3 regions of the Neobacillus sp. KR4-4 genome follow, and region 1 is predicted to be linked to each of the others. Evidence: riboswitches for the same ligand, from Rfam matches in the RefSeq annotation. Region 1 holds a riboswitch; each other region holds the start of a gene.
What was found. Region 1 has a riboswitch for cobalamin ahead of ACE198_RS12635 (ABC transporter substrate-binding protein). Riboswitches for the same ligand answer to the same signal wherever they lie in the genome.

Region 1 (4,279 bases):
AGGACATATTGACGGAACAGGTGTAATAAAAAGTAAACAATCACTTGAAAATGCGATTTACTATGAGATTGAAGCCGAAGAGGAATTATTGCGATATGTAATCTTAAGAGGGTCGATAGCGGTGGATGGGACAAGCTTAACCGTATTTGCTGTTTCGGAGAATAGTTTTACATTATCCATTATCCCGCATACATTGTCAGAATCGATTCTTGGACAGAAGGGTTCAGGGGATATTGTAAACTTAGAATGCGATATGATAGGAAAATATGTTGGTCATTTTATAACTAATTTTTCTAATCAACCTCCGCAAAAAAGCAGCAAGGGGATAACCGCTAATTTTTTAGAAGAGCATGGATTTTTTTAAATAAAATTGAAAGGGGAGGTAACTGTGTTTAATACAATTGATGAAGCATTATCGGACCTAAAGGAAGGTAAGGTTATCATTGTCTGTGATGACGAGGACAGGGAAAATGAAGGGGACTTTATTTCCCTTGCTGAAAAAGCTACACCTGAGGTCATAAATCTTATGGCCACTCACGGCCGAGGCCTAATTTGTGTGCCTATTGACGAGGATTTAGCTAATAAGCTTGACTTACATCCAATGGTTACCAACAACACAGATCCGAAACGAACTGCCTTTACTGTCAGTATCGATCATAAATTCTCTACCACTGGCATTTCTGCTTTTGAAAGATCCGCAACAGTTTTGAGTATGGTTGACCCCGAATCAGAAGCCGGTGATTTCTTAAGACCAGGACATATTTTTCCACTCGTTGCTAAACAAGGTGGAGTTCTGAATAGAAATGGGCATACAGAAGCAGCTGTTGATCTTGCCAAATTATGCGGTGCGAAGCCTGCAGGGGTTATTTGTGAAATTATGAATGAGGATGGAACGATGGCCCGCGTTCCTGATCTTTTTAAAATTGCAGAGAGAATGAACCTTAAAATGATTACGATTAAAGATCTAGTTGAATATAGAATGAAAAATGAACGAATGGTTAAGCGGGAAGCATAGATTACCGCTCTAAAGCTCAACTACACAAAACAATTGATGGAGGCATACACATGGGAAATATTTTTGAAGGAAATTTAGTTGGTTCTGGGTTAAAAATTGGAATAGTTGTTGGACGTTTCAATGAATTTATTACTAGTAAATTATTAAGCGGTGCACAGGATGCACTTAAAAGACATGGAGTTAGCGAGTCAGATGTGGACCTTGCGTGGGTTCCGGGGGCATTTGAGATTTCATTAATCGCTCAAAAAATGGCCAATAGTAATAAATACGATGCAGTTATTACACTTGGAACGGTCATTCGCGGTTCAACTCCACATTTTGACTATGTTTGTAATGAAGTAGCAAAGGGTGTTTCTGCGATCAATTTGAAAAGTGGCATTCCTGTTATTTTTGGAGTGTTAACAACGGATTCAATCGAACAAGCCATTGAACGAGCTGGTACAAAGGCAGGAAATAAAGGTTGGGATGCAGCAACGGCGGCAATTGAAATGGCAAATTTATGCAGAAGTATTGAGCAATAACTTGTTGTAAAAAATCATATACAAATCTTTTCTTATTTTCTATAATAAAAATAACAAAAAAATATTATTTTAAATTTAGGTGCTAAAATCTTCTCAGATGATTTTAAGCTTAAAAGGGAAGTTGGTATAAGCCAACGCGGTCCCGCCACTGTAAATGGGAGCAACCTATATTGTGTCACTGTCGTATACGATGGGAAGGCATAGGAAGCGATGATCATGAGCCAGGAAACCTGCCTAATTCTTGTGCGCCAATAACCTACGAGGATAGGAAGGTGTTGAAGGCTAGACTCTATTTACTTATGCTAGTAACCTGAATCTATCATACCAACATCTCCATTTCATTTTGGAGATGTTTTTTGTTGTTATCCCGTATTTTGTTTAGCACAAGAAAAAATTTATTTTTTGTTACATACATGATACTTTTCAAAGAAAGCAGGGAGAAAAATGAAGAAGTTGTATTCATTGCTGTTAGTAGTATTATTGACAGTAGGAGTGTTAGCGGGTTGTGCTGAAAAGAAAGACCAGGTAAAGGAAGATTCAAATACTAGTGTAGAGAAGAAAACAGCGGAAGTTACCTATCCACTTACGATTAAAGATGCAACCAAGGCGGAAGTTACTATTGAAAAGAAACCAGAAAGCATTGTTTCTCTGATCCCAAGTAATACTGAAATTGTTTTTGCCTTAGGTCTTGATAAGGAAGTAGTGGGAGTAACCGATTTCGACAATTATCCAGAAGCGGCAACCAAAAAGGAGAAAGTTGGCGGCCAAGAAATAAACTTAGAAAAAATTATTTCCTTAAAGCCAGATTTAGTGTTAGCACATGCCTCTTGGGCTTCTAGTTCTGAAGCTGGGCTTCAGCAGTTAAAAGATGCAGGGATTCCTGTTTTAGTCGTTAATGACGCGCAAAACTTTGATCAAGTCTTTGATTCTATAGATTTGATTGGGAAAGCCACTGGTGAAACAGCAAAAGCTGATGAAATCATCACTGGGATGAAAGATAAATTAGCAGAAATTAAAGCAAAGGCTGGAGAGATAAAAGAAAAGAAAAAGGTATTGGTTGAGGTTTCACCAGCTCCAGAAATTTATACATCTGGAAAGAATACGTTTATGGATCAAATGCTAAGTGTAATAAATGCTGAAAATATTGCTAACGATCAAGAAGGCTGGATTAAAATTGACCAAGAAGCCATGATTAAACGAAATCCTGATGTTATCGTCACTACCTATGGATTCTATGTCAAGAATCCTGTCGATCAAGTATTAACAAGGAAGGGCTGGGAAACGGTCAACGCTGTAAAGAATCAGCATGTAGTTGATGTGGATTCTGATCGTGTGACTCGATCAGGCCCAAGGATTGTTGAAGGAGTAGAAGATCTTGCGAAGGCTGTCTATCCTGAAGTTTTTAAATAATAAGTATTTAGCCTATTGTATAGCTGGAATTTTCCTGATTCTTTCTATATTAATAGGTATTTCGATAGGAACGGTTTCGGTTCCAATCTTAACTATCATAAAGATTATTAGTGCAAACTTATTCGGGCTCATTTCCTTGGAGAAATTTGACCCAATGTATACGAGTATTGTCTTAAATATTCGGTTGCCTAGAGTAATCTTATCAGGTCTTGTTGGAGCTTCCCTTGCTATTGCAGGGGCAGCCTTTCAAGGGCTGCTTAGAAATCCGTTAGCAGATCCTTATACATTAGGTGTATCCTCTGGAGCGTCTGTGGGGGCGGTGTTGACCCTGTTTTTTCAGCTTTCCATTCCCTTCATAGGATCCTTTACATTACCATTGTTAAGTATCTTATTCTCTTTTTTTACAATCTTCCTAGTTCTCATGTTTGCAAGTAAAATCGAACAATCAATGCGAGTGGAAACCATTATATTAACAGGTATTATTTTCAGTTCCTTTTTAGGAGCCATAATTTCGCTTATGATTGCACTAACTGGGGATGAACTCCGGCAGATTATAGGCTGGCTTTTGGGAAGTGTTTCAATGAGAGGCTGGGATTACATAAAAATTATTTTACCCTTTTTCATCATTGGCTCATGTTTATTGCTTTTTAATGCCAAGGAGCTAAATGCGATGTCATTTGGGGAAGAACGGGCACAACATATTGGTGTTAATGTACATAAAAGAAAGCTCTTAATCTTGACTGCAGGCTCGATATTAACAGGGGCAGCCGTTGCGGTGTCAGGCACCATTGGTTTTGTTGGTCTGGTCATTCCACATTTGTCGAGATTATTATGGGGTCCTGATCATCGTCAGCTTCTTCCTTTGTCTATCATATCGGGGGCAGGTTTTTTAATTTTAGCCGACTTGATTTCAAGAATGATCATTTCTCCAACAGAATTACCCATTGGTGTTATCACTGCTTTAATTGGGGCTCCGGTATTTGCAATAATCCTGCTACAAAGAAAAAGGAGAGAAAGAAGTGGTTAATGGATGCTAAGCGTTCAACAGGTTTCTGGCGGATACACGAGCGAAGCAGTACTGGAGGAGATTTCTTTTGAAGTGGAAAAGGGAGAACTTTTTGGAATCCTCGGACCGAATGGAAGTGGGAAGACAACCCTTTTAAAAATGCTAAGCGGTATTTTACCAATCCAAAAAGGTGAAATCCTTATCAACGGAAAACGGCTCCAGCATTACAAGGCAAAACAATTGGCCAAAATAATTGCTGTTCTGTCCCAACATTCCTCACAATCTTTCTCTTATACGGTGAAAGAGACCGTTTCACTCGGGCGTTAT
Region 2 (4,279 bases), on a different contig from region 1:
AAATTCAACTGAATAGATGGGATCGATTCCATCTGTGGAACCTCCTATTTTCGCCGTTGAGGAGTTGGGTGCAATCGCCATCAACCAACCATTCCGGATCCCGTGAATTGAAAGATCCCTCTTCAGCTGATTCCACCTATTTGATTGGTAACCTTTCCGTTCAAAATACTCTCCAGTATGCCATTCAGAACCACTAAACTGGCTATAAGCCCCCTTCTCCTTAGCCAGCTCCATTGACGAACTGATAGTATGGAACGCAATTTCCTCATACAAACGATCTGCATAATTTACCGCCTCATCGGATTCCCAGTACATCCCTTTTAGTGCTAATAAGTGGTGCCAGCCAAACGTCCCTAGCCCAATTGCTCTGTACTTTTTATTCGTAATCTGCGCCTGTCCAACCGTTATGGTATTTAAATCAATCACGTTATCGAGCATTCTTACCTGAATACGAATGAGACGTTCTAAGACATTCGCCGGTACTGCTTTTGCTAGATTAATAGAAGATAAATTGCAAACAACGAAATCTCCTGGTTTCCGAATAATCACGATATCGCCATCAGTATTCTGGTATTCGTTCACAATCGTTGTAGCGGACATATTTTGAGCTATTTCTGTACAAAGATTACTGCAAAAAATGGATGTTCGACCTTTACCCAATACATGCTTATTTGGATTTTGTCTGTTTACTTCATCACGATAAAACATGTACGGGGTGCCTGTCTCTAATTGAGCAACCATGATCCGTGTCATGATATCCATGGCACGGTAAGTTTTGCGAGGTAGAAGCGGGTTAGCTGCGGCCTCTTCATATTTTTCGGTAAAATATTTAACATCTGTTTCATCATAAAAGTCCTCTAGTCCAAGCGGATTCCCCTGTTCATCCTTCCAGCCCATCATTTGTTTTACTTGATGAGGACAAAATGTATGCCACTGTCCAATACTTCTACCGTGCTCATCTTTCACTTCCAACTTTTTCATAAAGAGGTCTGGTATGGAAACACCTGTGAAAATATCATGGGCTTTACGGCGTTCATCCCCATTATTTGTTTTCAAGTCAAGAAACCCGTTCATGATATCTTTATGGAACAAATCAAGGTACACAGCAATGGCCCCTTGACGTTGACCTAACTGATCAACACTGACAGCTGTATCATTTACCAATTTTATCCACGGAACCACACCAGATGAGTTTCCTTTAAATCTCTTAATATCGGAACCTAGGGCGCGAACTTTACCATAATAGATTCCAATTCCTCCGCCATCTTTACTTAACCGGGCAATATCCCAATTATTTAAATAAATGCCATCAAGTGAGTCATCTACTGTATCAATAAAGCAGGAAGAAAGCTGCCCAAAGCTTTTCCCCGCATTTGCTAGAGTCGGTGTTGCAACCGTCATATATAAATGACTTAATGCCCAATATGCTTCCTTCACAAGATTCAGGCGTATTGACTGCTTTTCATTCCTCATGATGGTCATCGCGATAATCATGAACCGTTCCTGGGGAAGCTCATAAGCATTTCGATTATAATCTTGAGCAAGATAGCGATCTGCAAGTAAAAATAACCCTATGTAATTAAATAATAAATCTTGTTCTGGTTTTATCTCTTTCCCCAGCTGGTCGATTTCATCCTTACTATATAAGTTTAAAAGATCATTAGAATAGATCCCTATTTCCGTTAAATCCTTTATCAAGTTATAAAAGTCTCCATATTTTAGAGAACGATCATATCCGCGACTTTTGGCAGCCCTACCATATAGTTCATTCAGATATAAACGGGAAGCGACAAATGTCCAATCCGGCTGGTCCATTGCGATTTGATTCACTGCATATACTAGAGCTTGTTGATTTGCTTCTAGCTCTGTTACATCAAGTTGACTTAGTTTGTTTCTAAGTTCCATTGTATTAATCTGATATTTATCTGAAACTTGTTCTATAGATTCTAAAACGTAATTATGTTCAGATTGCAGTTCCTCAATTTTCATTTCATTTCCCCCTATAATAAAAAAATCCGCTCAACGGGAATTGAGCGGATGAAACGATAACATTACAAAAGGAAATAATTAACTATCCATGCCTCCTGTCGCCACCGTTCATCTTCTCAATCCCCGAAGAAGTTGAAACATCTTAAGAAAGACAGGTCTCCTGACTCATGCTTCTATCTACTTTGAACCCTTCCCATATAAGTACCTAATAGATTAGACAATCTTATACAGTGGTTTGTTCATTTCGTCAGCATTTACAGTTGCGGGGGCAGCTCTGGATTTACACCAGATTCCCTATTAAGCCACAATGGGCATCTTCTCTTAAGGCTAACACAATATATAGTTGTTTTTTTAAAAATAAAAACAATATGTAGTGAATCAATGTTATTAATAATAGTATAGTCTTTATGATATTTCAAGTCTATTATTTTTTTAAAATGAAACTAATTTGATTGAATATCCGTATATGAAGAAAGACCAAATTGAAAAGAGGCATTTTTATGGGGAACATTATTCTATTTACATTGATTATTGGGATAGCTGCTGCACTTGTTCTAATCCCTATTTTTAAACATGATAAAGAAAGTAAAAAAGAGGGAAAAAAACTCAAAATCGGCTTGTTCATTGCACTTGTTTTGATTCTCATGCTAGCGGTGTTTGTATTCTATTATTTTACTAATTTTGATCGAAATTTCACCTCGGTATGGCCGTTAGCTATTATACTAACCGCTGCTGGCGCCATTCTTGCCAAAGGCACCGAAAGAATAGTTAAAGGAATTCTCTTCCTTGCAAGTCTAGGCCTTGGAATTTATTTCTTAACCGCATTTATCTTTAATGCTGATCAAAAGTATGAAGTTGCCAAGATGGATGAAAAGGTAGAAATTCAAACTTTTGATGAGAAAGAAACACCTGCCAGTGTTCCACCGCAGTTTGCACGCAATAAAATGAAAAAAGCGTTTGGACAAGTTCCGAACACAAGCTATTATGAGCTTGGGAACCTGCAAATTCAAAAGCTGAACGATGACTATGTATATATTGCACCTGTGGAGTTTTCCGGATTTTTTAAATGGTGGAAAGGAAACAGTACACCTGGTTACTTTACCTTAAGTGCAACGGATTCTAGTGCGAATCCTAAATTCATCAAATCAGAAATGATATTTACCCCTTCCTCTTATTTTAATAAAAATATTGAGCGGCATATTCGTATGAAATATCCGAAGAAAATTTTCTTTGGCGATGTTCAACTAGAAATTGACGAGAATGGAAAACCCTTTTACATCCGTACTTATGGGGAATTTATTTCCGCACGCAATGGCTTTACAGCTAAAGGTCTGGTCGTTGTCGATTCTAAGAATGGAGCAATGAAAGATTATCCATTAGCAGATGTTCCGGAATTTATCGATGGCGCAGTTTCACCTGAAGCTGTTAGTTTGCAAAACAGCTACTACGGGAATCTTGTTCATGGATTTTGGAATAGTGTCTTCGGTAAATCTGACGTGAAACTTCCATCAGATGAAGGCACGGAGTCAAATGTAAGTCCCATCTTTGATGAAAATGGAACGATGTACTATTTTACAGATTTCACTAGCCCGAAAGAAGGCGTCGATTCCATGCTCGGGTACTCGCTGACCAACTCACGGACAGGAAAAGCAACATTTTATACCGGAAATCCCGAACAATCTTATATGGATTCCCAAGGAGCTCTGCAAATCATTGAAAAGAAATTTATTGAAAAGAAATGGCTTGGCCAAATGCCGATTCTCTACAATTTTTATGGTGAAGCCAGTTGGTTAACACCTGTATTAGACTCAAATGGTTTTCTGCAAAATTACTTTATCGTGTCTGCAGCGAATCCAGAAATCTCCGTATACGCCAGCACTCCCAATGAGGCCCTTAAGCAATATAAAACCGCCTTACAAAGGGGCAAAGGCACGGTAGACGGAAGTTCAAAAGCACAAGAAAAACAAATCACCGGTACAGTGATGAGAGTCTATAAGGAGAAAAACGGAGATTTCACCATTGTCTCCTTCTTATTAAACAACCGCCAAAACTTTATCATTTCTTCCGAAAAGGCTCCACTCGCTATCTACCTTAAAGAAGGGGATAAAGTTAACATTCGCTACCTCGACACAGGCGAAGACTTCCTTCCTGCCAAAGAGTTAGCAATCGAAGCCTTACAATAGGGAAACAAAAATAGGGTGTCAGGCACCAATTGGTGCCTGACACCCTATTTCTCTTTACTGAACCTTTTGAATACGATTTTGAATGCGATAAGTGAACGGTTTAGGCT
Region 3 (4,279 bases), on a different contig from region 1:
GCCTTTCCCAAAAATGGAAAAGGCTCTTACAATTTAAATCGTTTGACACTGCTGTTGGCGGAGTTTCCGGGCTGCAGTCACCAAATTTTTAAGCGATGCAATGGTTTCTTCTTCATGACGTGTTTTTAAACCACAATCAGGATTCACCCAGAACTGTTCTTTAGAAATAACCTCGACACTATCTTTTAATATCGCACGAATCTCTTCTACACTGGGCACTCGTGGACTATGAATATCGTACACTCCTAAACCAATCCCAAGTTCGTATGGATTTTGTTTAAGAGATTGAATCAACTCCCCATGACTTCTAGACGTTTCAATTGAAATAACATCCGCATCAAGAGCACGAATGGGCTCTATAAAGTCATTAAACTCGCAATAACACATATGGGTGTGAATTTGTGTTTCATTTTTCACACTGGAAGTGGCTAACTTAAAGGCATTGACCGCCCATGCTAAATAATCCGCCCATTTTTCTTTACGTAATGGCAATCCTTCGCGTAATGCCGGTTCATCTACTTGAATAATGGCAATACCTGCATCTTCTAACGCCTGTATCTCTTCTTTCAGCGCTAAGGCGAGTTGATTGGCAACTTGTTCACGTGAAATATCATCACGGACAAACGACCAATTTAAGATGGTGACAGGACCAGTTAACATCCCTTTCACATACTTAGACGTTAATTGCTGGGCCGCTGCTACCTCCTTCACGGTCATTGGGGCGACCCACTCGACATCACCAAAAATAATTGGTGGTTTAACGCAGCGTGAACCATAGGATACCACCCATGCTTTTTCTGTAAAGGCAAAACCTTCTAGCTTTTCTCCAAAATACTCAACCATATCTGTTCGCTCAAATTCACCATGAACAAAAACATCCAGTCCAATCTCTTCTTGAATTTGAATCCAACGAGCTGTTTCATCTTTCAAGAACAATGCATATTCAGCGTCGGTGAGTTCCTTTTTCCGCCAGGCCGTACGTGTACGTTTTACTTGATCCGACTGAGGGAAACTGCCAATCGTTGTAGTTGGAAAATCTGGTAAATTTAATGTCTCTTTCTGCAAAGGCTGGCGTTCGTTAAATGTCAATGGACGGGAGAAATGTTCGGTTTTTACTTGTAATTCAAGCTCCTTCACCCGTGCATTTTTCCGCGCCTCATGCTGTGCTAATGCTTGGGTCGCTTTCATACTTTGTGACACACTCTTATTTCCTGCCCACGCCTCGTCACTCACATAGGCTGTTAACTGTGTTAGTTCCACAATTTTCTCATCAGCAAATGATAGAGCATTTTTTAATGTGGCATCTAGACGTGTTTCTGCCTTCGTCGTGACAGGTACATGCTGTAAACTACATGAAGACTGAATCCAAGCTTCTTTTACACCGCTTAATAATAAAACAGCTTTTATATGGAATGCTTTTTCAGCCAAATTTGCCCGCCAAATATCCCGTCCATTTACGATGCCAATTCCTAATACTTTGTCTTTTGGGAAGCCGTGTTTTCGAAGTGAAGCCATATTTTCTTCGGCACCATGGATGAAATCAAGGCCAATCCCTGCAACCGGTAACTGAGATAGCTCTTCATATGCTGATAATCCTTCAAAATAAGTTTGTAACATGATTCGGGCAGCTGGTACTTGTTCTGCTAGTTGTTTATAAATCTCTTGGACTAGTTTTACTTCATCTGCTGTGAGTGATAGGACTAGTGCGGGTTCTTCCACTTGAATCCACTGAGCGCCTGCATTTACAAGTTGCTGCAATACTTGTGCATAGAGCGGTAGAAGTTTTAAAATAAACAATGCTTTCGATTTTGCATCGTATCCTTTCGCTAATTTCACAAAAGTAAAAGGACCGATTAAAGTAGGCTTTGTCATTAGGCCTAATTCCTGTTTGGCTTCTAGAAAATAATCTAAGATATAATTCTTCGTCAACCTTAATGATTGGCCTTCATACTCAGGGACGATGTAGTGATAGTTAGTGTTAAACCACTTTGTCATTTCACAAGCCACAACATCGTTTGCCCCACGTGCCATTGCGTAATAGGTTGATAGATTTACTTCATCACCTGTCCATTTATAACGATTGGGAACCATTCCGAACATTGCCGCATGGTCTAGCATACGGTCATAAAAGCTAAAATCTCCAACGGTTAGTAAATCCAAGCCTAATGATTGCTGGCGTTTTAAATTATTTAAGCGAATCGTCTTCATCTCAATACTAAATTGTTCCTCTGATATCCCGGCCCTCCAATAAGACTCTACACACCGTTTCCACTCCCGGTTATCACCAATGTACGGGTAACCAATCGCTGTACTTACTAAATTCATTTTTCATTCCTCCTTTTTATAGTTACAAAATTCCCAAATACAAAAAAGCCATCTCCACAAAATGGAAATGGCTCTACAATCAAGTTAAAGTTTAGCTAAAACATGCATAAACAACGCTGCTCATAACTCGTTTGTCGTACAAATGAAGGTCACCACCTATTTCCACGTAGGTATTTGGTGTGTACTAGAATTTGGCAGGTCTCCTGGCTTATCATCATGGTTCCTCACACCTTCCCGTCATATAGACAGTGGTATTTGTGATTCACTCCGATTTACAGTTGCGGGACAGCGACGGAATTACACCGTTCTTCCCTTTTAAGCCAAGCCTTAGCTTGGCACCAATTCTTACACGATATGGAATTTTCACTAACTATAACATATTATAAATTTGGTGTACATAATTTTCTGAAAAAGGGTCAGATTAACATGCTTAGAATTTAATTATTTTGCTCTAGACATTGATAAACCGCCATCATTTCTCGCTTATTCAACTCACGAATACGATTAAAAATAGGAGTATCTGCAACTGCCTCCGTACATAAACTTTCAGCAACAACATCACTTACGTTACCAGTTAGCCATGTTTGTACTTGTATGCCCTCGACTATTTCCTTTCGGCCCTCTTCATTGATGCCGCTCGCATGACAACTCACACATGGGATCGTTAATTTAAACACGCCATCATGGAGATTATCTTCAGAAATTACTTTCTTTCCTTTACAGAATGGACACGGATGACTTGCTTTAATCTTATTAATCTGGGTGACAATTTTTTTGTAACCAAACGCTTCATAGACATATGTTAGTTTTTTGTATTTTCCATTGGCAAAATACTTATCAATAATGGTTTCTCTAGTTTCGTCAATATTGGCAAAATCACAGATTGTGATCAGATTTTTGCTGCTTATTGCCTCGATATTGCCTTTAATTCTATCCCAGAATGGTAAAACATTTTGTAATACCATTTCATAACCGGCGAAGCTTGCTAGTTCTAATTCAAGCATTTTCAGCGATACTTGTGTTTCCCTAGGAAGTAAGGAGACATCTTCCGTAAGTGCCATATCGCCGCCAACAATTGCTTTTAGTTTTTCAAACTCTGGTAACTTCCCTACTGTTTTAATGACCTGATCAATAGGTTGATGAATAATCTCGCGAATATCCGTGTCACCAAACTTTAGTTTTTTATGGTGGTTTAGCACGGTTCCTTGACAGATTGGACAGGCAATCATCTCTTTTGATGCTTTCATATGCTCTTTAATAATGGATTTCGAAATGAACATATACCGCCCAATGATGATATTGAAGCCTTCCCATTTTCTCTGCGTCTTGCCTGCTTTATCATAAAATGACTTTTCCCAATAGCCGTATAAAAAAGTATGTCTTTCAGCTTCTGTCATCTCATTGTAGCTTTTACTAATATCATGACCAAGTTCATTCTTGATCTCATCAAAAAGGAATTGCAATTTCGGATATTGATAATATTTTAAAACTTCCATTACATCTGGATGTAATAAGCCTTCCCAAAATGGCACTGTTTTGTCTTGAATGACCACATCAAAATCAAACCTTTCGATTTCTAGGCGACCCGAACAGCTTGGACAGTGATTTTCTTGACTAAAGAAATCGAAGCTCCTTGTATCTTTAATGGTTGGATGTGCAGCCACAATATGGTTGATCAATCCACCGATTTCATAGAGAAAACTATATTGACTATACAAATGTCTTTCAAGGTCAATCGCGATAACGGGTGCGATTTTATCAGATTCAAATTCACCATAAATCAAACGGGCCATTGATGATAAGCTTTTCAAGATACCGCCTTTATAGACGTTTTCTGCGTTTTTAAAATAGCTAATATGATTTTCTTTTAAGTAGTTAATGCCCTTCTTTGAATCTAGTGTTGAAGAAATATGCAAGGAAGAAACACTATTTGTCCAATTATGTTGACGAAAAT

Region 2: linked by a shared signal. The riboswitch ahead of ACE198_RS20630 (ribonucleoside-diphosphate reductase subunit alpha) and the one ahead of ACE198_RS12635 (ABC transporter substrate-binding protein) in region 1 are both predicted to bind cobalamin.
Region 3: linked by a shared signal. The riboswitch ahead of metE (5-methyltetrahydropteroyltriglutamate--homocysteine S-methyltransferase) and the one ahead of ACE198_RS12635 (ABC transporter substrate-binding protein) in region 1 are both predicted to bind cobalamin.

The regions. Positions count from the first base shown of each region.
Region 1 covers NZ_JBHHJU010000010.1:120,372-124,650, forward strand. Annotated here, with positions in the region: gene ribE (riboflavin synthase) at 1-364, shown strand, start outside; partial or broken gene ribB (3,4-dihydroxy-2-butanone-4-phosphate synthase) at 389-1,009, shown strand; gene ribH (6,7-dimethyl-8-ribityllumazine synthase) at 1,066-1,536, shown strand; cobalamin riboswitch at 1,597-1,788, shown strand; gene ACE198_RS12635 (ABC transporter substrate-binding protein) at 1,981-2,946, shown strand; gene ACE198_RS12640 (FecCD family ABC transporter permease) at 2,912-3,973, shown strand; gene ACE198_RS12645 (adenosylcobinamide amidohydrolase) at 3,977-4,279, shown strand, end outside.
Region 2 covers NZ_JBHHJU010000024.1:39,879-44,157, reverse strand. Annotated here, with positions in the region: gene ACE198_RS20630 (ribonucleoside-diphosphate reductase subunit alpha) at 1-1,989, opposite strand, end outside; cobalamin riboswitch at 2,124-2,323, opposite strand; gene ACE198_RS20625 (MFS transporter) at 2,490-4,172, shown strand; gene ACE198_RS20620 (bifunctional metallophosphatase/5'-nucleotidase) at 4,227-4,279, opposite strand, start outside.
Region 3 covers NZ_JBHHJU010000016.1:18,482-22,760, reverse strand. Annotated here, with positions in the region: gene metE (5-methyltetrahydropteroyltriglutamate--homocysteine S-methyltransferase) at 34-2,325, opposite strand; cobalamin riboswitch at 2,502-2,683, opposite strand; gene ACE198_RS16610 (ATP-binding cassette domain-containing protein) at 2,763-4,279, opposite strand, start outside.